DNA from 3 places in the Streptomyces sp. NPDC092369 genome. Region 2 is predicted to be linked to each of the others. Evidence: riboswitches for the same ligand, from Rfam matches in the RefSeq annotation. Region 2 holds a riboswitch; each other region holds the start of a gene.
What was found. Region 2 has a riboswitch for cyclic di-AMP ahead of ACIQI8_RS37265 (C40 family peptidase). Riboswitches for the same ligand answer to the same signal wherever they lie in the genome.

Region 1 (7,311 bases), on a different contig from region 2:
GTACGGGCGTCCGTCGACGCGATCCTGGTCGGCGCCGGCACGATCCGCGCCGACAACCCCCGCCTGCTGGTGAACTCGCCCGAGCGTCGCGCCGCCCGCGTGGCCTCGGGCCGGCCGGAGTACCCCCTCAAGGTCACGGTCAGCGCCACCGGCGACCTCGACCCGGCCGCCAACTTCTGGCACACGGGCGGCGAGAAGGTCCTGTACACGACGGACAAGGGCGCCGACCGGGCGCACGCCCTGGGCCTGGCCACCGACGTCGTCCCGCTCGGCCCCGACCTGGACTGGCGCGAACTCCTGACCCACCTCCACGAGGCACGCGGCATCGACCGCCTCATGGTCGAGGGCGGCGGCACGATCCACACCCAGCTCCTGCGGCAGGGCCTCGCGGACGAACTCCACCTGGTCCTGTCCCCGCTCTTCGTGGGCACCCCGACCGCGCCCCGCCTCTTCGGCCCGGGCCCCTACCAGCCCGGTCGCCTCCGACTCCTCGAAACCCGGCGGATCGAGGACGTCGTCCTCATGCGCTACGAGCCCACCGCCCCCGGCACCGGCCCCCTCCCCACCGCCGCCGACCACCACTGGCTCCGCCTCGCCTGCGAACTGGCCACCCAGTGCCCGCCCTCCGACACCGCCTTCAGCGTCGGCGCGGTCGTGGTCGCCGCCGACGGCACGGAACTGGCCCGCGGCCACTCCCGCGAGGACGGCGACCCGGTGGTCCACGCCGAGGAGGCGGCCCTGGCCAAGCTCGCCCCCACCGACCCGCGTCTCGCCTCCGCCACGATCTACAGCAGTCTCGAACCCTGCGCCCACCGGGCCTCCCGCCCCAAGCCCTGCGCCCGGCTCATCCTCGACGCGGGGGTACGCCGGGTGGTGACGGCGTGGCGCGAGCCGGACACCTTCGTGACGGCGGCGGACGGGAACGGGTTGCTGGCGGCGGAGGGTGCCGAGGTGGTCGTGATCCCGGAGTACGAGGAGCGGGCGAAGGCGCCCAACTCCCACCTCCTGGCCTGACGTCCGCACCACTGCTCCGTCGGTCCGATCGGCCCAACAGATCCTGCGCCCCACTCCCCGAGCGGTCACTCTGCGAGAGACCCCGAACGGACACAAGCGGAGGTACTGGTAGCAGTGAGGCCATCCCGAAAACGAGCCGCCGTGCTCCTGATCGCGCCCCTTCTCGCCGTGACCCTCGCCTCGTGCGGCAGCACGGACACCGGTACCCGGACCATGGCCCGCGCCCTCCCCCCGGACGCCACGTTCACCCACCCCGGCGTGCTCGTCAGCAAGGCGCAGCTGGACTCCGTACGAAAGAACGTGACCGCCGGGAAGCAGCCGTGGCTGAAGGCGTTCCTGGCGATGCGCGACAGCAAGTACGGGTCGTACAAGTACCGGCCCGAGCCGTACGAGAACGTCGACTGTCCCTGGGGCGGGAAGGTCGCGCAGGGGTGTGTGGAGGAGCGGGAGGACGCGATCGCCGCGTACACGCAGGCACTGCTCTTCAGCGTCACCGGCAAGCAGGAGCACGCGCTCAAGGCGCGCGAGATCATGGACGCCTGGTCGGCGAAGATCAAGCGGCACTCCGAGGAGGACGCGGGGCTGCAGACCGCGTGGGCCGGGTCGACATGGACGCGCGCGGCGGAGATCGTGCGGTACGCGCCGGGGGCCGGGTGGCCTGCCGACCGGGTGGCGCGGTTCGAGAGGATGCTGCGGACCGCCTATCAGCCGCTCGTCACCGAGAAGCTGCCCGACTACAACGGCAACTGGGACCTCGCGATGACCGACGCGGCGATCGGCATCGCCGTCTTCACCAACGACCACAAGGCCTTCGACGCCGCCCTGGCCCGTTTCCGCGACCGTGTGCCCGCCTACTTCTACCTGGAGAAGGACGGCAAGGTCCCGCTCACCGTGGCCGGCTCGACCATGAACACGCCGCAGAAGCTGACGACGTACTGGTTCAGGCAGGGGACGTACAAGGACGGCGTCGCGCAGGAGACCTGCCGCAACTTCAAGCACGTCGGCTACTCGCTCGCCGCCACCGCGCACATCGCCGAGACGGCCTGGCACCAGGGCGTCGACCTGTACGGCGAGGTCAAGGACCGGCTGACCGCGGCCCTCGCCCTCCATGCCCGCTACCAGCTGGGCGAGAACCCGCCCGCGTGGCTGTGCGGTGGCAAGGTCGACCGGAACATGGGTCCCGACCTGGAGGTCGCCCTCAACCACCTGGAGGACCGGCTCGGCGGCTCCGTCCCCGCCGCCCACAAGCTGGCCGAGGAGACCCGCCCGGCCGGTACCGACGATCTCTTCGTCTCCTGGGAGACCCTGACCCACGCCGGAAACCCGGCCGCCTGACCGGCCCGGCTGCTCCTTGGTCACTCCCGTCCCGCGAATGGCGTACAGTGGAGAACACAACGGCGCGGGGTGGAGCAGCTCGGTAGCTCGCTGGGCTCATAACCCAGAGGTCGCAGGTTCAAATCCTGTCCCCGCTACCAACGGCCCAGGGCCGGAGTCCGGATCATCGGACTCCGGCCCTGAGTCTTTTCCCGCGCGCGTCCCGCTCCTCACTTCGGCTGTTGTCACGCCCGGTGAGCAGGTGAACGCCCTCCGCGCAGCAACTGACATACCGTCAACACCTCCAGGCATTCCCGGGCTTGGTCAACTCGCCCGAATTTCACCGGTCATGGCCTGAACGTCCTGCGTGAAAACGTTAATGATCAAGCCGAACAGCTTGGAATCCCCACCCCGTGTCTATTAACGTTCGATAACGCAGCGCGGTCGTCCCAGCCGTCACAAGAGTCGGCTCCGTGCGCACGTGCCGAATCCCGCAAGGGAACCGGGGAACCACCAACTTGGGGTGAATCGCACGTAGTCCGTCGTGTACGCACGACCGGTTTACGCGCGTAGGAGACCTTCCTGCTCCGAACCCGTCAGCTAACCCGGTAGGCGAGAAGGAAGGAAGGAGTACGCCCAGGTGGCGTCCAACCCCCCTGCCCCGGCGGCCCCGTTCGTGCCGAGCCAGCGTGACAACGAGATCTTCGGCTACGGCGGACCCCGCACCGACGAGGGCCCTTGGGAGGAATGGAACCCCACCGAGGATTCCGTCCGCCCCAACCGCGGTCGCCACCGCGTCTCCAAGCAGCGCGGCGGGGGACTCGCCCGCAGCTCCACGGTTCTGGGCGTCGGTGTCATAGCCGCCGTCGGCGCGGGCGGCATGGCCAGCGCCAACACCGGCAAGCCGCCGGTCTCCATCTCCGTGCCCGACCTGCCCAACGTCGGCTCGGTCTTCGGCGAGACCTCCAGCCCCGCCGTCAAGGGGTCCGCGACCGCGCTCAGCAGCGTCGGCGTGACCTCCACGGAGACCGCGCAGGGCACCAAGGATGCCGGCGAGGTGCTGCGCGACCGCATCATGGCGCAGGCCGAGTCGCAGCGCGTCCAGGTCGACAGCAAGGTCCAGTACGCCACCGAGGCCTCCCTCTCCAAGCAGGTCGACGAGGCCGCCGCGAAGGCGGAGAAGGCCGCTGCCGCCAAGGCCGCCGCCGCGAAGAAGAAGGCGGAGGCGGAGGCCAAGAAGAAGGCCGAGGCCGCGAAACTGGTGGAGCTGGCCACGCAGTACCGGCTGCCGGTCGCCTCGTACACGATCACCGGCACCTTCGGGCAGGCCGGTTCCCTGTGGTCCTCCGGGTACCACACGGGCCTCGACTTCGCCGCCCCCACGGGCACGCTCATCAAGGCCATCCACAGCGGCACGGTCACGGAGGCCGGCTGGGCGGGCTCGTACGGCTACCGCACGATCCTCACCCTCGACGACGGTACGGAGCTGTGGTTCTGCCACCAGTCGTCGATCGGCGTGAGCGTGGGCCAGAAGGTCGCCACCGGCGATGTCATCGGCCGCGTGGGCGCCACCGGCAACGTGACCGGCGCGCACCTGCACCTGGAGGTGCACCCGAACGGCCAGGCCGACGGCATCGACCCGATGACGTGGCTGCGCAGCAAGGGCCTCACCCCCTGACACAGGGCGCCACCCATAGGCGCCGGCAGTCGTCGCCAGGTTCCCGGAACAGCGGACTCCGCTTGTTTACGGGAACTTTGCGGCTTTCACGGAAGACCGGCCTCCAGGGTGGGCGTTGATGTGAAGCATGACTTCACTGCGCAAGCTCGGCTCCTCCGACCTGGAGGTCTTCCCCCTCTCCCTCGGCGGCAACGTCTTCGGCTGGACGGCGGACGAGGCGACCTCCTTCGCCGTCCTGGACGCCTACACGGCGGCAGGCGGCAACTTCGTCGACACCGCCGACTCCTACTCGTCCTGGATCGAGGGCAACTCGGGCGGCGAGTCCGAGACGATCATCGGCAAGTGGGTCAAGGCCCGCGGCAACCGCTCCGATGTCGTCATCGCCACCAAGGTCAGCCAGCACCCCGAGTACAAGGGCCTGTCCGGCGCGAACATCAAGGCCGCCGCCGACGCCTCGCTGCGCCGCCTGGACACCGACTACATCGACCTCTACTACACCCACTTCGACCAGCCCGAGGTGCCGGTCGAGGAGATCATCGGCGCGCTCGACGAGCTGGTGCGGGCGGGCAAGGTGCGCAACATCGCCGTCTCCAACATCACGCCGGAGCGGCTGCGGGAGTCCCTGGAGTTCTCCGACCGCGAGAACCTGGCCCGGTACGTGGCCATCCAGCCCCACTACAACCTCGTCTCCCGCGACACCTACGAGGGCGAGCTGCGGGACATCGCCGCCACCGCGGGCCTCGCCGCCGTCCCCTACTTCGCCCTGGCCGCCGGCTTCCTCACCGGCAAGTACCGGCCCGGTACGACGGTCGAGAGCGCGCGGGCGGGCCGCGCCGGCGCCTACGCGGAGTCGGAGCGGGGCCTGCGCGTCCTGACCGCCCTCGACGAGATCGCCGCCGCCCATGACGCGCAGGTCGCGACCGTGGCCCTGGCCTGGCTCGCCGCCCAGCCGACGGTGGCCGCGCCGATCGCGTCCGCGCGCACGCTGGACCAGCTGCCGGCGCTGCTGGCGGTGGCGGACCTGACCCTGACGGAGACGGAGATCAGCCGCCTGACGCAGGCGTCGGCCTGACCGATCCGTGGCTCTACGCGATTGATTTACGGCTGATACGGGTTGTACGCGGGATACGGCGACGCCGGATAGGCGGGCTGCGCCGGATACCCGTACACCCCGTGCACCGGCCAGGGCGGGGCGGTCACCGCGACCGGCGGGGCCGTCGCCCTGGCCGCGTAGTCCAGCGCCGGACGGGCCACGTCCTTGCGGCGCCACAACTCGGCGAGCAGTTCCCTCTCCCGTACGACGAAGTCGGCACCGGCCCGGCCGCGGCGCCCCCGGTGCCGCAGGAAGGCCAGGGAGGTCGCGTACGCCTCGTACTGGGCGACCGCCCTCGCCGCGGGCTTGCCGTAGTGGCGGGTGGCGTAGTCGCGGGCGAGGCGGCGGGCGCGCATCGAGCCGAGGGCGAACGGCTCGGCGGGGGTGAGCCAGCCGGCCATCGTGTAGGCGGGCAGCTCCTCGCGCACGGTCCGCAGCTCGCGCTGCCTGGTCCAGATGACCAGCCAGGTCAGCAGCCCGAACGAGGGCACCATGAACGCGGCGTAGACCCCGAAGAACCCGTACTCGCCGAACGTCGACGAGCTGTTCCAGATCGCGTGCATGCCCATCGCGAGCAGCAGTCCCGACAGCGGGGCGAGGACGCGGCGCAGGTGCTGGCGGTCCCCCGAGAGCGCGGCGATGCCGAAGCCGATGCCGGTGCAGACGGTGAAGAGGGGGTGCGCGAACGGCGACATGATGATGCGGACGAAGAAGGTCGCCGCGGTGACGGAGGCGATGCCGCGGTCGCCGGTCAGCTGGTCGGTGCCGAAGGCGGTGCCGAGGTAGAGGATGTTCTCGGTGAACGCGAAGCCGGTGGCGGTGACGCCGGCTATCACCACCCCGTCGACGATCCCCGTGAAGTCCCGGCGCCGGAACAGGAAGAGGAGCAGGACGGCCGCGGCCTTGGCCGACTCCTCGACGATCGGCGCTATCACCGTCGCGCCGAGGGTGTCCGCGCTGGAGGGGTCCGCGGTCGCCGTGGCGATCCATCTGGTCGCGAAGCTGTTGGCGACGATCGCTATCAGCGCCGCCGCGCAGGCGCCCCAGGCGAAGGCGAAGAGCAGATTGCGCCACGGGCCCGGTTCGACCCGGTCGAGCCAGCGGAAGGCGGCTATGAGGAGCGGTACGGGCAGCACGGCGAGGCCGAGTCCGACCAGAAACCCCTCGGTGCCGGTCTGTTGACGCACCAGGGCGAGGATGACGAGCCCGGAGAGCGCGAGCAGGGTGCTGAGCGCGCCGTACCGCACCCACTTGCGCTGCCACCAGTGGGCGTGCCCGAGCGCAGCACCGGCGGGACCACCGGCGTACGGCGGATTCGTCGGGTACGGGGGACACGTGGCCACGGCATTGACCCTAACGAGGGAGGGCGCTGCCTGCGCGGAGGCTTCAGGCGCCGGTGGGGGGTGGGTAGTTGTGTCGCTCTTCGCGGTCCTGGTCACTGGGCTCTTCGCGATGCTGTACGCGACGGAAGAGCAGGTCGTTCACGACATGTCCCTTCTCCAGCCCCTGGCCCTCGAAACGGGTCAGCGGCCGGAACTCCGGACGCGGCGCGAAACCGCCGTCGGGCGCGGTGTTCTCGAACTCCGGGTGCGCACTCAGTACGTCGAGCATCTGTTCGGCGTACGGCTCCCAGTCGGTCGCGCAGTGCACGATGCCGCCGGGTCTGATGCGGCTCGCGGCGAGATCGAGGAACTCCGGCTGGATCAGCCGCCGTTTGTGGTGCCGCTTCTTGGGCCACGGGTCCGGGAAGTAGACGCGCAGCCCGTCGAGCGCGTCCGGGGCGATCATCTCGCGCAGCAGGATGATGGCGTCGCCGTTGCCGACCCGGACGTTGGGCAGACCGCTCTGATCGGCGAGGTTCAGCAGATTGCCCTGGCCGGGGGTGTGCACGTCCACGGCGAGGATGTTGGTGCCCGGGTCTGCGGCGGCCATCCGCGCGGTGGCCTCACCCATGCCGAAGCCGATCTCCAGCACGACCCGGTTGGCGTTCCCGAACAACTCGCCGAGATCCAGCACCCGCTGCCCGTCGATATCCAGCCCCCACTTGGGCCACAACCGCTGCAACGCGTCCGCCTGCCCGGCGGTCACCCGACTCCGCCGCGGCTGAAAACTACGGATCCGCCGCTCGAAGTGAGACCCGGCGGGATCGGGCATGGGCCCGTCGGGGAACCGGGGTTCCCCCTTGGCCCGGGTGTGGCGGAGGGATTCGCCG
Region 2 (7,311 bases):
GTCAGGGCCTTGCCGACGCACATCACGTCCGGCGTCACGGCCGCGTGGTCCGCCGCGAAGAGCGCGCCCGTCCGCCCGAAACCGGTCGCGATCTCGTCGAACACCAGCAGCACGCCGTGCGCGTCGCACGCCTCGCGCAGCACCCGCAAATACGTGGGGGAGTGGAACCGCATCCCGCCCGCACCCTGCACCACCGGCTCGACGATCACCGCGGCCAGTTCGTCGGCATGGCGCTCGATCGCCGAGCGCAACCGGTCGGCGTACGACTCCTCGTACTCCTCCGGCGGCGCGTCCACGAAGACCTGGCGGGGCAGCACCCCGGACCAGAGTTCGTGCATCCCGCCCTCGGGGTCGCACACCGACATCGGCTGCCAGGTGTCGCCGTGATAGCCGCCGCGCCAGGTCAGCAGGCGCTGTTTCGCGGGGCGGCCCAGTGAACGCCAGTACTGCAGACACATCTTGACCGCCACCTCGACCGACACCGAGCCCGAGTCGGCCAGGAAGACATGCTCCAGGCCCTCGGGTGACATGTCGACAAGGTGCTTCACCAGTCGGACCGCGGGCTCGTGCGTCAGGCCGCCGAACATCACGTGGCTCATCCGGCCGAGCTGCTCTTGCGCGGCCTCGTTGAGCACCGGGTGGTTGTAGCCGTGGATCGCCGACCACCAGGACGACATGCCGTCCACGACCTCGTCCGTGCTCCCGTCCGCCCCGCGCAGCCTCAGCCGGACCCCGCTCGCCGACTCCACGACGAGCGGTTCCTGCCGACCGGGCATCGGCCCGTACGGATGCCAGACGTGCCGCCGATCCAGCTCCAGGAGCTCGGGGACGGACAGGCCGGGCGGGACGGGCAGGTCAGGCATTGGGCGCGAGGTCCGTTCCGGCACCACGGCGACGGACCGAGACCAGGTCAGTACGGGGTTCGTTCAGGGCAGCCGCGGACGCGGACGCGGGCGCGGCAGTCGCCGTACCGCAGACTTCGCCACCCGCGTGCGACCCGCAGCCGGCGCTCTCGCCGTTCTCGTGGGACCCGCAGCCGCCGCCCGCGTGCGACCCGCAGCCCGCGCCCGCCGTCGCCCGGTGCTCCGGCAGGGTCACCTGGCCGGTGCCCTCCACCTCGAACCCGGCGTCCGCGATCATCTCCAGGTCGGCGTGGCCGGCCTGGCCCTCGCTGGTGAGGTAGTCGCCCAGGAAGATCGAGTTGGCCAGGTTCAAGGCCAGCGGCTGCATGGTGCGCAGGTGGACCTCGCGGCCGCCCGCGATGCGCACCTCGGCGTCCGGGCACACGAAACGGACCATCGCCAGGATGCGCAGGCAGCGCTGCGGGGTGAGGTTCCACTCCTGGGAGAGCGGGGTGCCCTCCATCGGGATCAGAAAGTTGACCGGAACCGAGTCGGGGTCGAGGGCGCGCAGCGAGAACACCACGTCGACCAGGTCCTCGTCGGTCTCGCCCATGCCCGCGATCAGACCGGAGCAGGCGGACAGCCCGGCCGCGTGCGCCTTCTGCACGGTGTCCACGCGGTCGGCGTAGGTGTGCGTGGTCGTGATGTCCCCGTACGTCCCCTCGGACGTGTTCAGGTTGTGGTTGTACGCGTCCGCGCCTGCCGCGCGCAGCCGCTCCGCCTGGCCGTCGGAGAGCAGCCCGAGACAGGCGCACACCTCGACGTCCTCGTTCTGGTCCTTGATCGCCTTGATCGTGTCCGAGACCCGGTCCACGTCACGGTCGGTCGGTCCGCGCCCGGACGCCACCAGGCAGACCCGCTTGGCACCTCCCGCCAAACCGGCCGCCGCCGCCTTCGACGCCTCGTCCGGCTTGATCCAGGTGTACTTCAGGATCTCGGCCTTGGAACCGAGCCGCTGGGAACAGTAGGAGCAGTCCTCCGGGCACAGTCCGGACTTCAAGTTGACGAGGTAGTTGAGCTTCACCCGGCGCCCGAACCAGTGCCGGCGCACCTTGCCGGCCGCGGCCACCACATCGAGCACGTCGTCGTCGGAAGTGGCGAGGACGGCGAGAGCCTCCTCGCGGGTCGGCAGCTCGCGCCGAAGCCCCTTGTCCACCAGCGTGTTCAGCAGGTCCATGAGAGCCGATCCTGTCCTACGGAGCGGCTTTCGGCCAAGGAGAGTTCGCACAACGAAGGGACTTCGTCGTGTGTGCCTTGCCACATCATGGGCGGGAGCACCTGCGGCTAGTGTCTGTTCATTGCCTACAAAAGCCCGGAGGAGCCATGGCGTTCGGCTGGATCGACGAGCAGGCGCTGCTGCGCCGCCGGGCCGGGCTCGTACGGACCCTGCGCCCGCGCCCGGCCGACTCCCCGCTCCTCGACCTCGCGAGCAACGACTACCTGGGTCTGGCGCACCACCCCGAGGTCGCCGAGGGCGCTGCGCGGGCCGCGTACACCTGGGGCGGCGGCTCGACCGGCTCGCGGCTCGTCACCGGGACGACGGAGCTGCACGCGGAGCTGGAGCGCGAGCTGGCCGACTTCTGCGGCTTCGAGGCGGCGCTGGTCTTCTCCTCGGGGTACGCGGCCAACCTCGCCGCGGTCACGACCCTGGCCCCGCACGGCTCGCTGATCGTCTCCGACGCGGGCAACCACGCCTCCCTCATCGACGGCTGCCGGCTGGCCCGGGGCACCACGCAGGTGGTCCCGCACACCGACCCGGAGGCCGTGCGCAAGGCGCTGCGGACCCATCAGGGGCCCGAGGGCACGGCGGTCGTCGTGTCCGACACGGTCTTCTCGGTCGACGGCGACGCGGCCCCGCTCGCCGCGCTCGCCGGGGTGTGCCGGGAGCACGGCGCGGGACTGCTGGTCGACGACGCGCACGGGCTCGGCGTCCTCGGGGACGGCGGACGCGGCGCCCCGCACGCGGCCGGGCTCGCGGGCGCCGACGACGTGGTCGTGACGGTCACGCTGTCCAAGTCGCTGGGCAGCCAGGGCGGCGCCGTCCTCGGTCCCGCGCGGGTGATCGACCATCTGATCAACGCGGCCCGCACGTTCATCTTCGACACGGGCCTGGCCCCCGCGGCGGCGGGCGCCGCCCTGGCTGCCCTGCGGCTGCTGCGCCGGGAACCGGAGCGGGCGGCACGCGCGCGTGCGGTGGCCGCCGAACTGCACGCACGCCTGACCACCGCGGGGCACGAGGCGGTACGCCCCGACGCCGCGGTGGTCTCCGTGCGCGCGCCGTCCCCGGAAGGGGCCTTGCGATGGGCGGCCGACTGCCGTGCCGCGGGGCTCGTCGTGGGGTGTTTCCGACCCCCCTCCGTGCCCGACGGCATCTCACGGCTCAGGCTGACAGCCCGCGCTGACCTCTCCGAGGCACAGATCGAACGCGCTGTGGATGTGATCGGCGAAACGCGACCATGAGTCGGCGTGACACGGCCGTGCGCCGCCGGATGGGGAACTGATCAGGTCCTGGACACGGAACCGATCAGGCGTCGAACGCGGCCGTGAAGCCCGCCCAGCTCTCGGGGGAGAAGAGCAGGACGGGTCCTGTCGCGTCCTTGGAGTCGCGCACGGCGAGCAGCCCCGCCCAGGGGCCGGGGAGCGACAGCGCCGTTTCGACGCAGTTGTTCGCTCCCGTGCTGTAGCTGCTGCGCAGCCATCGCACACCGTGCAGATGGGTACTGGAAGGTACGTTCCGAGGCAGTGCTGACATGGTGCCTCCTTACGCGCCGTCACCTATCCCGGCGATGTAATCCAACGAGTCCTCGGGTGAAAGGGCATAGCTCTGAAGGGCGTTGAAGGCCTCGATGTAGGCCTGGAGGTCTTCTTTCCGTTCGAGGTAGAGGCTACTCGTCAAGTGGTCGAGAACAACCACGTCCAGATCAGAAGTGCTCGAAAATGAGAAGACAACGAAAGGTCCGGTGACGCCGACATGCGCCCCGGCGGTGAACGGCAGTACCTGAAGCCGCACTTGGGGCAGGCGCGCCGCCTCGATGAGCCGTGCCAGCTGGCGTGACATCACGTCAGGGCCGCCGATCTCCCGGCGCAGCACCGCCTCGTCCAGGATCGCGCTGAGTTTCAGCGGCGGATTCGAACGCAGGACGTCCTGTCGGGCGAGCCTCACCTCGACCAGCGCGTCGAGCCGTTCGTCGTCCAGACCTCCGACGGCCGCCCTGGTCACCGCCCGCGCGTACTCGGGCGTCTGCAACAGCCCGGGCACCACCGAGGTCTCCAGCGTGCGCATCGCGCTCGCCTGGGACTCCAGACTGATGAAGTCGCGGTACGTCGTCGGCAGCACCCCGCGGTAGGCGTGCCACCAGTGGTGCCGGCCGCCGCCCTCGTCGGAGCCCGCCAGCATCTGGAGCATCTCCCGCAACTGTGGATCCGAGACGCGGTAGGCATCCAGCAGTAACCGCACATCGGCCGGTTTCACACCGCTGGCGCCGGTCTCGATCCGGCTCACCTTCGACTGATGCCAGCCCACCATCCGGGCCGCCTCACCACTGGTGAGCCCCGACCCGGTGCGCAACGAACGCAGTTCGGCGCCCAGCTTCCGGCGGCGCACCGCGGGTCCGTGCTGCATGGGTCTCTCCTTACTCCTTCCGGGGCGCCCAAATACGGTCTCCCGTCGTAGAGTTCACCGCTTCGAGCGACAGATATATGCATATCTTGGTGGATCGCCACCCGTGACCGGTGCGGGAATGGCACTCTGGCGACGAAGCACCAGTCCGGGACCGTACTCGAACCATCCGCTCTGTGTCGGACCCCGGTCCCGCGGGAAAGGGACGACGTCGCCATGGCAGACCACCTGGAAGCATCCGTCACTCTGCCGAGCGAACCCGCCTCGGTCGCCACCGCCCGCGGTTATGTGGTCTCGACGTTGGCGGAGTGGGGTCTGCCGTCCGACACGGAGGTGGCCGACACCATCCGGCTCATCGTCTCCGAACTGGCCACCAACGCCGTACAGCACACCTTCGGCCAGTCACCCACCTTCACGGTGGACATCGTGCTGGACCGTGACGAACAACTGCACATCGGGGTGACCGACAGCCACCCCCGGTTCCCCAAACGCCTGCCGGCCGCTGTCCAACAGGACAACGGCCGGGGCATGGTGATCATTCGTTGGCTGGCCGCGGAGTGCGGCGGCCGGCTGCGGGTGCGGGCCACCCCGGAGGGCGGCAAGACGGTCTCCATCGAACTGCCGTGGACCGTACCGGCGCGCCCGGTCACGACCGCCGGACAGCAGGAGCCGTAGAGCCGGTGTCGAGCCCCGCGGGGGCGACGGCGTGTCAGGTCGCCGTCACCCCCGCGGGAGAGTCAGCTGACCCGGCCGTACCAGACCTTCTTCGTCCAGATCTTCTGCAGCCGCACCACGTCCCCGGTCTTCGGGGCGTGCCAGATCTTTCCCTTCCCGGCGTAGATGCCGACGTGGTAGACGCTGGAGCCCGAGTGGAAGAACACGAGGTCCCCGGCCTTGCGGCTCTTGGCGGAGATGTGGTGGGTCTTGTTGTACTGCTGGGCCGCCGTGCGGGGCAGCTTCTTGCCCGCCTTCTTGAACGAGTACAGCGTGAGCCCTGAGCAGTCGAAGCGGCGTGGTCCGGTGGCGCCGTACTTGTACGGGGAGCCCTTCTTGGACGCCGCGATGTGAAGTGCCTTGGTCGCAGGCGTCGCGGCCGCGGCGTCGGAGGCGACACCGGGGATCACGACGGAGCCGCCCACTGCGGCGATGGTGAGAGCGGAGGCCGTACCGGCCCGGGCCATCAGCGACGGGACACGATTGAGCGCAGACATGCGCAACCCTTCGTCAGCCGCCTGTGAAGGATGACCTGTCGGATTCGGGCTGGCGAAGTTGCCCGGCCGCACACTCGCGGCTTCACCCCAAGGGCTGCTCGACCCGGTCATGGCGTGACCGTCCCGGCGACCCGTCGTGCTTGGGTCCTCCACTCCTACCGATGCAATCCTGTCGACCTGTCATCCGGGCGGCGGTAGGACTCGGCGTCCGCCCGGATCGCCCCGCCGCTGCGGCGGGGTCTTGTCGTCAGACAGGGATCTTGACCTATGAATGTCCGAAAAGCCCAACGGAATCGGGGATTTGTGGGGTTACTCACCACTCACCCGTTCGGGTGGACTCCCCTGTGTTCGAGCCGGTGTCCAGGACGCACGGGCCCCCGGACCAGCACTGGAACGCCTCATGCGGCCCTCGAACCCCGCGCGTTGCGCAAGCCTGACGGTCGCGAAAAAGTAGCCGCAACTCCTCCGAACGGGGGTACACCATTTGGTCCGTTTCGCCGCCGGTCCGGACGTCCCGACCGCGCGGCGGACATCCGAACCGGCCACGCCCGCGTCAACCGGCGGAGTGCGGCGGCAGTGTGAGCCGTGCGGTGCGGCGCTCGCCGTCCAGGACCCGCAGGGCCCGCGCCAAGGTGGGGGCGTGCACCTCGGCCTCGCCCCGCTGGTGCATCAGCGCCAGCGCGTCACGTAGTTCGGCCGCCTTGGACACCAACGCCTGCGCGGCCCGGAGTCCGCGGTAGGTGTCCCCGTGCCGCGCCGGGTTGATCCGGCCGAGCAGGTCGACCACATCGAGATAACGGTCGATCAACTCGCCCTCGGCGCGCGTCAGCGCGGGCAGCGGCGGCAGTTCGGGTGGGAGCACCGGAGGCTCACCTCCCCGCGGGCGGGGTGAGCGTGGTCTTGCGGGTGGAGACGATCCGGTCCACCAGGCCGTACTCCAACGCCCCCTGCGCATCAAGGATGTTGTCCCGCTCGATGTCCTCGTGCACCTGCTCCGCCGTGCGGCCGGTGTGCCGTACCAACAGCTCCTCCAGCAGGTCGCGGGTCCGCATCAACTCCTCGGCCTGGATCGCCAGATCGCTCGCCTGCCCTTCAACCGGCCCGGAAAAGGCGGGCTGATGGAGCACCACCCGCGCACCCGGCAGCGCGAGCCGCTTGCCCGGCGTGCCCGCGGCCAGCAACACCGCGGCGGAGGAGCCGGCTTGCCCCAGACAGATGGTCTCCACGTCACAGGTGACGAACCGCATCGTGTCGTAGATCGCCGACATCGCGGTGAACGAGCCGCCGGGGGAGTTGATGTACAGCGAGATGTCCCGGTCCGGGTCCTGGTACTCGAGGTGCATGAACTGCGCCATCACGTCGTTCGCCGACACGTCGTCTACCGGCGTCCCGAGAAAGACGATCCGCTCCTCCAGCAGCTTCGAGTACGGATCCATCGTCCGGACCCCGGAACTGGTGCGCTCGGTGAACTCGGGCAGGACATGGCGGGCGATCGGTCGGGTCATGGGTGCCCCTCCTTCTGCGTCTGACTGCGCCTGACTGTGTCTGTACAAAATGTACAGGACGTACGTGACGTTAG
Region 3 (7,311 bases), on a different contig from region 2:
CTGTGGGACAAGAAGAACACCACGACCTCGGACTGGCCGTGGGGCTCCACCCAGTTCACCAACCACAGCCGGGCCCACCAGTACATGGTCAACAGCAAGGAGACCCGCGGCGGTTACACGATCACCGTGGACCGCGACGCCTGGGACGCCCCGGTGGCCATCACCGGCTGAACTCACGGAGCCCGTGGAGCCCGCGAGGGCGCGGCGGTGCCCGAAGTCCTGGTGAATCGTTGGTCGAATGGGTTGGCCCCAGCCGACCCACTGCCTACCATCGATCACCGCAAGACTTTGTGCACCGTCGCACAATCTCCTCGGGAGGCTTCCTTGCACCGCCGCCGTCGCACCGCGCTCCTGTTCACCGCCGTGATCGCCGCGGCCCCGCTCCTTTCCGCCTGCGGGAGCGACGCGCATCCCGGCGCCGCCGCCGTCGTCGGCGGCCAGCGGATCACCGTCGCGCAGTTGGAGAACCGGGTGGGCGAGGTGCGCTCCGCGCAGCGCGCGGCCGTGTCGGACGACGCCCAGTACAAGCAGGCGGTCGCACAGACCGGCAGCCTCACCCGCGACACCCTGCACGGCATGGTCCTGGACCGGGTGCTGCACCGCGCCGCCCAGGACGAGGACGTCACCGTCTCCCGCCACGAGATCCAGCAGATGCGCACCGGCCTGGAACAGCAGGTCGGCGGCTCCAAGGCGCTGGAGACGGCCTGGCTGCAGCAGTACGGCGTCGCCCCGGCCCGCCTCGACGACAACCTCCGCCTCCAGCTGGAGGCCCAGAAACTCGCCCAGGCTCTTGGCACCGACACCAGCAAGCCGGCCTTCTGGAACGCCCTGTCCAAGGCGTCCAAGGAACTCCACGTCGACCTCAACCCGCGCTACGGCACCTGGGACGTCCAGAAGAGCAGCCGCGTCGACGCGAAGACTCCGTGGGTACGCGAGGTGACGGCACCGGCGACGCAGGGGACGGCATAAAGGATTCAGCCGGGGCTTGCGGTCTGATGATCGGGCGAACCTCGCTGCCCTGTGGATATCCCGCGGGGACCGTCGTCGCCGTGCGTTAGCTTCGAACTGTGAACGCAACCAGCTTCGACGCCGCCTCCGACCAGGCCCCGGGCGCGCCCCCCGCCCCCGGCCGCATCGTCCTCCTCACCACCAGCCACCGCGTCGCGCCCGGCCTCCTGTCCTGGCCCGCCTGGCAGGCCCTGCACGCCGCCGACCGGGTGCTGTGCGCGGACGGCGCCCACCCGCAGCTGCCGTATCTGCGGGAAGCGGGCACAGCGGTCGACGAGGTGTCCCCGAGCGCCGAGGAACTGGTCGACGCGTGTGCCGGTGGGCGGACGGTGGTCGTCGTCGCCACCGGTGAGGGCGAACCGGCCCTCACCGACGGCCTCGCCCGGCTCGCCGGCTCCGGCCGCGTCCACATGCCCGAGCTGGAGCTGCTCCCCGCCTCCTACGACCTGCCGGGCGCCCGTCTCCTCGACCTCGTCCAGGTCATGGACCGCGTCCGCGCCGAGTGCCCCTGGACCTCCCGGCAGACGCACAAGGGCCTGGCGAAGTACGCCATCGAGGAGGCCTACGAACTCGTCGAGGCGATCGAGGAGGGCGACCGGGACGAGTTGCGCGAGGAGCTCGGCGACGTCCTGCTCCAGGTCGTCTTCCACGCCCGGATCGCCGAGGAGGACCCGGACGCCCCCTTCTCCGTCGACGACGTGGCCGCCGGCATCGTCGCCAAGCTCATCCACCGCCACCCGCACGTCTTCGGCGACGAGACGGCGGCCACGCCCGAGGAGGTCGCGGAGCACTGGCTGCGCACGAAGGCGACGGAGAAGCGGCGCACCTCGGTGACCGAGGGCATCCCCCTCGGCCAGCCGAGCCTCGCCCTCGCCTCGAAACTGGCGTCCCGCGTCCGCACGGCGGGCCTGGAGGTCCCCCTGCCTTCCAAGGACGGCATCGGCTACGAGCTGCTCACGCTGGCGGTACGCGCCGAGGCGGACGGCATCGACCCGGAGGCGGCGCTGCGAGCGGCGGCGCGTGCGTATCGGGACGCGGTACGGGAGGCAGAGGCGTCGGGGACAGGCGGCGAGGGCGTTCGGGTCTCGGGTGCGGACAGCGAGGGCGCCGGGATCGCGGATGCGGACCAGGCCGATGCGGACAAGGCGGAAGCTGACAAGGGGGACGACGAGGAGTGACCGATCAGCCGGACCGCCCCCATCTCTCGCCCGCCCCTGCCACGCCCATCACCTCGCCCGCCCCTGACACGCCCGCCACCGCGCCCGCCCCCGCCACGCCCACCCCTGCGCCCGCTTCTGCCACCGCCACCCCCGCCCCCGTGCCCGACTCCACCGCCCCCGACTCCACCGCCTCCGCCCCCGACCTCTTCACCTGGGAGTTCGCCACCGACCCCTACCCCGCCTACGCCTGGCTCCGGGAGCACGCGCCCGTGCATCGCACGCGGCTGCCGAGCGGGGTGGAGGCATGGCTGGTCACGCGTTACGGCGATGCCAAGCAGGCCCTCGCCGAGCCGCGGCTCTCCAAGAACCCGGCACATCACGACGAGCCGGCGCACGCCAAGGGCAAGACCGGTATCCCCGGTGAGCGCAATGCCGAGTTGATGACCCATCTGCTCAACATCGACCCGCCGGACCACACCCGGCTGCGTCGGCTGGTCAGCAAGGCGTTCACGCCTCGCCGGGTCGCCGAGTTCACCCCTCGCGTCCAGGAGCTCGCCGACGACCTCATCGACCGGTTCGCCGAGAGGGGGTCCGCGGACCTCATCCACGAGTTCGCCTTCCCGCTCCCCATCTACGCGATCTGCGACCTGCTCGGTGTCCCGCGCGAGGACCAGGACGACTTCCGGGACTGGGCGGGGATGATGATCCGGCACGGAGGCGGGCCGAGAGGCGGGGTCGCGCGCTCGGTGAAGAAGATGCGCGGGTATCTCCTGGAACTCATTCACAAGAAGCGCGCATCCCTGCCGGCCGAGCCCGTGCCCGGGGAGGACCTCATCTCCGGCCTCATCCGCGCCTCGGACGAGGGCGAGCACCTCACCGAGAACGAGGCCGCGGCGATGGCGTTCATCCTGCTCTTCGCCGGCTTCGAGACCACCGTCAACCTCATCGGCAACGGCACGTACGCCCTGCTCACCCACCCCGAGCAGCGCACCCGCCTCCAGGACTCCCTGGCCGCCGGCGAACGCGGCCTGTTGGAGACCGGCGTGGAGGAACTCCTGCGCTACGACGGGCCGGTGGAGCTGGCGACCTGGCGGTTCGCGACCCAACCGCTCACCGTCGGCGGGCAGGACATCGCGGCCGGCGACCCCGTTCTCGTCGTCCTCGCGGCGGCGGACCGGGATCCGGCGCGGTTCGCCGAGCCGGACACCCTCGACCTCTCCCGCCGGGACAACCAGCACCTCGGATACGGCCACGGCATCCACTACTGCCTCGGCGCCCCGCTCGCCCGGCTGGAGGGACAGACCGCGCTCCGCACGCTGCTGACCCGGCTGCCGGACCTCCGAGTCGCCGTGGATCCGGCCGAGTTGAGATGGCGTGGGGGACTCATCATGCGTGGACTGCGCACGCTGCCGGTCGAGTTCACGCCACCCGGGTGACCGGATCGTCACCGCGCAGGAGCACGTGTCCACCTGCGCAAACATGACGCACATTCAACTATGTGATCTTCACGTGATCTACGCGGCATTAACTTGTGACAAGCAATGGAGTGCCTATACGTTCACCGTTCAAGTGCGGTGCCCAGCACCACGCGTCGCACTCGTCACCGCTGTCTCCTGAAAGGCCCCCGCATGCTCTCCGGGAACGGTCGTCACCGTCGCCCCCGCCAGGCTCCGGCCCTCCTCGTCGCCGCCGGCGTGACAGGCTCCGCCATCGCGATCCCGCTCCTCGGTGCGGTGAGCGCCAGCGCGGCCGACGGCACCACCTGGGACAAGGTGGCGAACTGCGAGACCGGCGGCTCCTGGAGCCAGAACGACGGGACCGGTTTCTACGGCGGGCTCAAGCTCTCGCAGGACGACTGGGAGCGGTACGGCGGTCTCGACTACGCCTCGCGCCCCGACCTGGCCAGCCGCAACCAGCAGATAGCCGTCGCCGAGAAGCTCCTGGACGACCAGGGCGTCGGCGCGTTCCACACCTGCGGGCTGACCACGGGGCTGTCGGCGGACGACGGGTCGACCGACATCGACACCGGGATCCTGGACGACTCCTCCGATTCCTCCTCTTCCTCCTCCTCGGACGGTTCGGGCTCCACCGGCCTGTCCAACACGCCCGGCGGTACGTCCGACGACTCGTCCTCGACGGACTCGTCCACGTCACCGTCGGCCTCACCTGACTCTTCATCCGATTCCTCGACCAACCCTGACGAAACGGACGAGTACCTCTCGCCCTCCGACTCCCCGTCCGAGTCGACGGCGAGCGGTTCACGGGAGAGCGACAGCCCGTCGACAGATCGGGCGAAGGGTGAGAACTCGGACAAGTCCGAGCAGGCCGTGGGCTCTTGGAGCCTGGTCGACACCGGTGCGATCGGCTCCGGCAAGCACCGCGGTGCCAGCGCCGACGAGGACGCGGCCGGCGACGACGCGGGAGGGTCTCCGCAGGGGTCGTACACCGTCCGCGGCGGTGACACTCTCGCCTCCATCGCCGACTCCCTTGGCCTGGACGGCGGGTGGCGCGCGCTCTACACGGAGAACAGGCAGGCCATCGGCGCCGACCCGAACGACGTCGCGGCCGGTCAGACCCTGAGGCTTCCCGGCGAATAGGGGCGGACAAGGGCTGAACGGGGCGAAAAGCGACGGGAGTTAACGACGGTCTTCGGACTGAATGTCCGGTTTGGTGAAAGTGTGGGATGACTCTCAGAAGCCCTGATCGTCTTTGAGTTTCCGCGGAATCCGTGTCTACGGTCATCACCGTTCGTCAACACGAACCCCGAATGCCGCAACGCCGAATCCTGCCAGCGGCCGTAGGGAACAGTCGTCGCTTCACAGCGCCGTAGGCAGGAGCGGGGGACCCAGGTAAGTGCCGGGCCCGGCAGACAGTGCCGGACCGGCTTGGGGTGAAGTCGTGCGCCGAGAGGTGCGCGGCCGGGCAACTCACACGGCCCGAACCCGACAGCTCACCTCGCAGGCGTCGGTGAGGGGATCTCCGCATGCTGTTTTCCAGCAAGGGCAAGCACCGTCGTCCGTCCAAGGCCACCCGCGTCGCCACGCTCGCCGGCGTGACCGGTGTCGCCATCGCCGCCCCGCTCATGGCGGCCGGCAACGCCTCCGCCGCCACCGCCTCCGAGTGGGACACGGTCGCCAGCTGCGAGTCCGGCGGCAACTGGTCGATCAACACCGGCAACGGCTACTACGGCGGTCTGCAGTTCTCCGCCTCGACGTGGGCCGCCTACGGCGGTACCCAGTACGCCGCGCAGGCCAACCAGGCCAGCAAGTCGCAGCAGATAGCCGTCGCCGAGAAGGTGCTCGCCTCCCAGGGCAAGGGTGCCTGGCCGGTCTGCGGCACGGGCCTGTCCGGTGCCGCGTACAACGGCGGCGGCTCGTCGAGCTCCTCCAGCTCCTCGAACAACAGCTCTTCGAGCAGCGGCACCAGCACCCGCTCGAACGACTCGACCAGCACCTCCCGCTCGGCCGACCGTCCGGCCGCGAAGAAGACCGTCACCACCCCGACCGGCAAGAAGGTCAAGAAGGGCGACGGCGAGTACAAGGTCGTCAAGGGCGACACCCTCAGCACGATCGCCGAGAAGCACAAGGTCAAGGGCGGCTGGGAGAAGCTGTTCCGGCTGAACAAGGACATCGTCGAGGACGCGGACCTCATCTACCCGGGTCAGCAGCTGCACCTCAAGTGACAGCGGCGCCCCACGCCGGACCCCTGGTGACAGGGATCCGGTAGCTGAGCCACAGCGGTCCGACAGGTGTGTCGTCCATCATGGACGGCACGTGAGGGCCTCCCCCGTCCCCACGGACTCCCCGTCTCGGTGCGTGTTCCCCCGTACGCACCGGGGCGGGGTTCTTTTTGCCCGTCTGCTTTGTTCCGTTCGGAAACAATTTACTCTCGGTTCTGTCCAAGGGGCGGCCCATCGGCTGGCTGTTCGCCCCGGGACGGTTAGGCTCGGTCCCGCAGAGCCATCGCGGCCCGCGTAGCCGCGTCACATTGAAGAAGGAGATGCTCGTGCCGTCCATCGACGTCGTCGTAGCCCGGGAAATCCTGGACTCCCGAGGCAACCCCACGGTCGAGGTCGAGGTCGGCCTCGACGACGGCAGCACGGGTCGTGCCGCCGTCCCCTCCGGCGCCTCCACGGGTGCCTTCGAAGCCATCGAGCTGCGTGACGGTGACCCCAACCGCTACCAGGGCAAGGGCGTCGAGAAGGCCGTCCTCGCCGTGATCGAACAGATCGGCCCGGAGCTGGTCGGCTACGACGCCACCGAGCAGCGCCTGATCGACCAGGCGATGTTCGACCTGGACGCCACCGACAACAAGGGCTCGCTCGGCGCCAACGCCATCCTCGGCGTCTCCCTCGCCGTCGCCCACGCCGCCTCCGAGGCCAGCGACCTCCCGCTCTTCCGCTACCTGGGCGGCCCGAACGCGCACCTGCTGCCGGTGCCGATGATGAACATCCTGAACGGCGGCTCGCACGCCGACTCCAACGTGGACATCCAGGAGTTCATGATCGCCCCGATCGGCGCGGAGTCCTTCTCCGAGGCCCTGCGCTGGGGCGCCGAGGTCTACCACACCCTCAAGAAGGTCCTGAAGAGCAAGGGCCTGTCCACCGGCCTCGGCGACGAGGGCGGCTTCGCCCCGAACCTGGACTCCAACCGCGCCGCGCTCGACCTCATCCTTGAGGCGATCAAGCAGGCCGGCTACATCCCCGGCGAGCAGATCGCGCTCGCGCTCGACGTCGCCGCCTCCGAGTTCTACAAGGACGGCAAGTACGAGTTCGAGGGCAAGTCCCGCTCGGCCGCCGAGATGACCGAGTACTACGAGGAGCTCGTGGCGGCCTACCCGCTCGTCTCCGTCGAGGACCCGCTGTACGAGGACGACTGGGCCGGCTGGAAGGTCCTCACCGACCGCCTCGGCGACAAGGTGCAGATCGTCGGCGACGACCTGTTCGTCACCAACCCGGAGCGCCTGGCCCGTGGCATCGAGGACGGCGCGGCCAACGCGCTGCTCGTCAAGGTGAACCAGATCGGCTCGCTCACCGAGACCCTGGACGCGGTCGAGCTGGCCCAGCGCAACGGTTTCAAGTGCATGATGTCCCACCGCTCCGGCGAGACCGAGGACGTCACCATCGCCGACCTCGCCGTGGCCA

Region 1: linked by a shared signal. The riboswitch ahead of ACIQI8_RS28330 (M23 family metallopeptidase) and the one ahead of ACIQI8_RS37265 (C40 family peptidase) in region 2 are both predicted to bind cyclic di-AMP.
Region 3: linked by a shared signal. The riboswitch ahead of ACIQI8_RS32420 (transglycosylase family protein) and the one ahead of ACIQI8_RS37265 (C40 family peptidase) in region 2 are both predicted to bind cyclic di-AMP.

The regions. Positions count from the first base shown of each region.
Region 1 covers NZ_JBIVQP010000005.1:19,253-26,563, reverse strand. The annotation lists gene ACIQI8_RS28345 (dihydrofolate reductase family protein) at 1-1,014, shown strand, start outside; gene ACIQI8_RS28340 (alginate lyase family protein) at 1,228-2,349, shown strand; tRNA gene ACIQI8_RS28335 (tRNA-Met) at 2,413-2,489, shown strand; cyclic di-AMP (ydaO/yuaA leader) riboswitch at 2,801-2,958, shown strand; gene ACIQI8_RS28330 (M23 family metallopeptidase) at 2,969-4,006, shown strand; gene ACIQI8_RS28325 (aldo/keto reductase) at 4,134-5,078, shown strand; gene ACIQI8_RS28320 (PrsW family intramembrane metalloprotease) at 5,105-6,442, opposite strand; gene trmB (tRNA (guanosine(46)-N7)-methyltransferase TrmB) at 6,486-7,311, opposite strand, start outside.
Region 2 covers NZ_JBIVQP010000007.1:516,653-523,963, reverse strand. The annotation lists gene ACIQI8_RS37295 (adenosylmethionine--8-amino-7-oxononanoate transaminase) at 1-863, opposite strand, end outside; gene bioB (biotin synthase BioB) at 856-2,079, opposite strand; gene ACIQI8_RS37285 (8-amino-7-oxononanoate synthase) at 2,226-3,362, shown strand; gene ACIQI8_RS37280 (DUF397 domain-containing protein) at 3,427-3,654, opposite strand; gene ACIQI8_RS37275 (helix-turn-helix domain-containing protein) at 3,664-4,524, opposite strand; gene ACIQI8_RS37270 (ATP-binding protein) at 4,738-5,196, shown strand; gene ACIQI8_RS37265 (C40 family peptidase) at 5,259-5,732, opposite strand; cyclic di-AMP (ydaO/yuaA leader) riboswitch at 5,736-5,936, opposite strand; gene ACIQI8_RS37260 (hypothetical protein) at 6,286-6,594, opposite strand; gene ACIQI8_RS37255 (ATP-dependent Clp protease proteolytic subunit) at 6,602-7,237, opposite strand.
Region 3 covers NZ_JBIVQP010000006.1:108,384-115,694, reverse strand. The annotation lists gene ACIQI8_RS32445 (glycoside hydrolase domain-containing protein) at 1-171, shown strand, start outside; gene ACIQI8_RS32440 (SurA N-terminal domain-containing protein) at 325-969, shown strand; gene ACIQI8_RS32435 (nucleoside triphosphate pyrophosphohydrolase) at 1,068-2,186, shown strand; gene ACIQI8_RS32430 (cytochrome P450) at 2,327-3,604, shown strand; gene ACIQI8_RS32425 (transglycosylase family protein) at 3,797-4,765, shown strand; cyclic di-AMP (ydaO/yuaA leader) riboswitch at 4,935-5,147, shown strand; gene ACIQI8_RS32420 (transglycosylase family protein) at 5,152-5,850, shown strand; gene eno (phosphopyruvate hydratase) at 6,168-7,311, shown strand, end outside.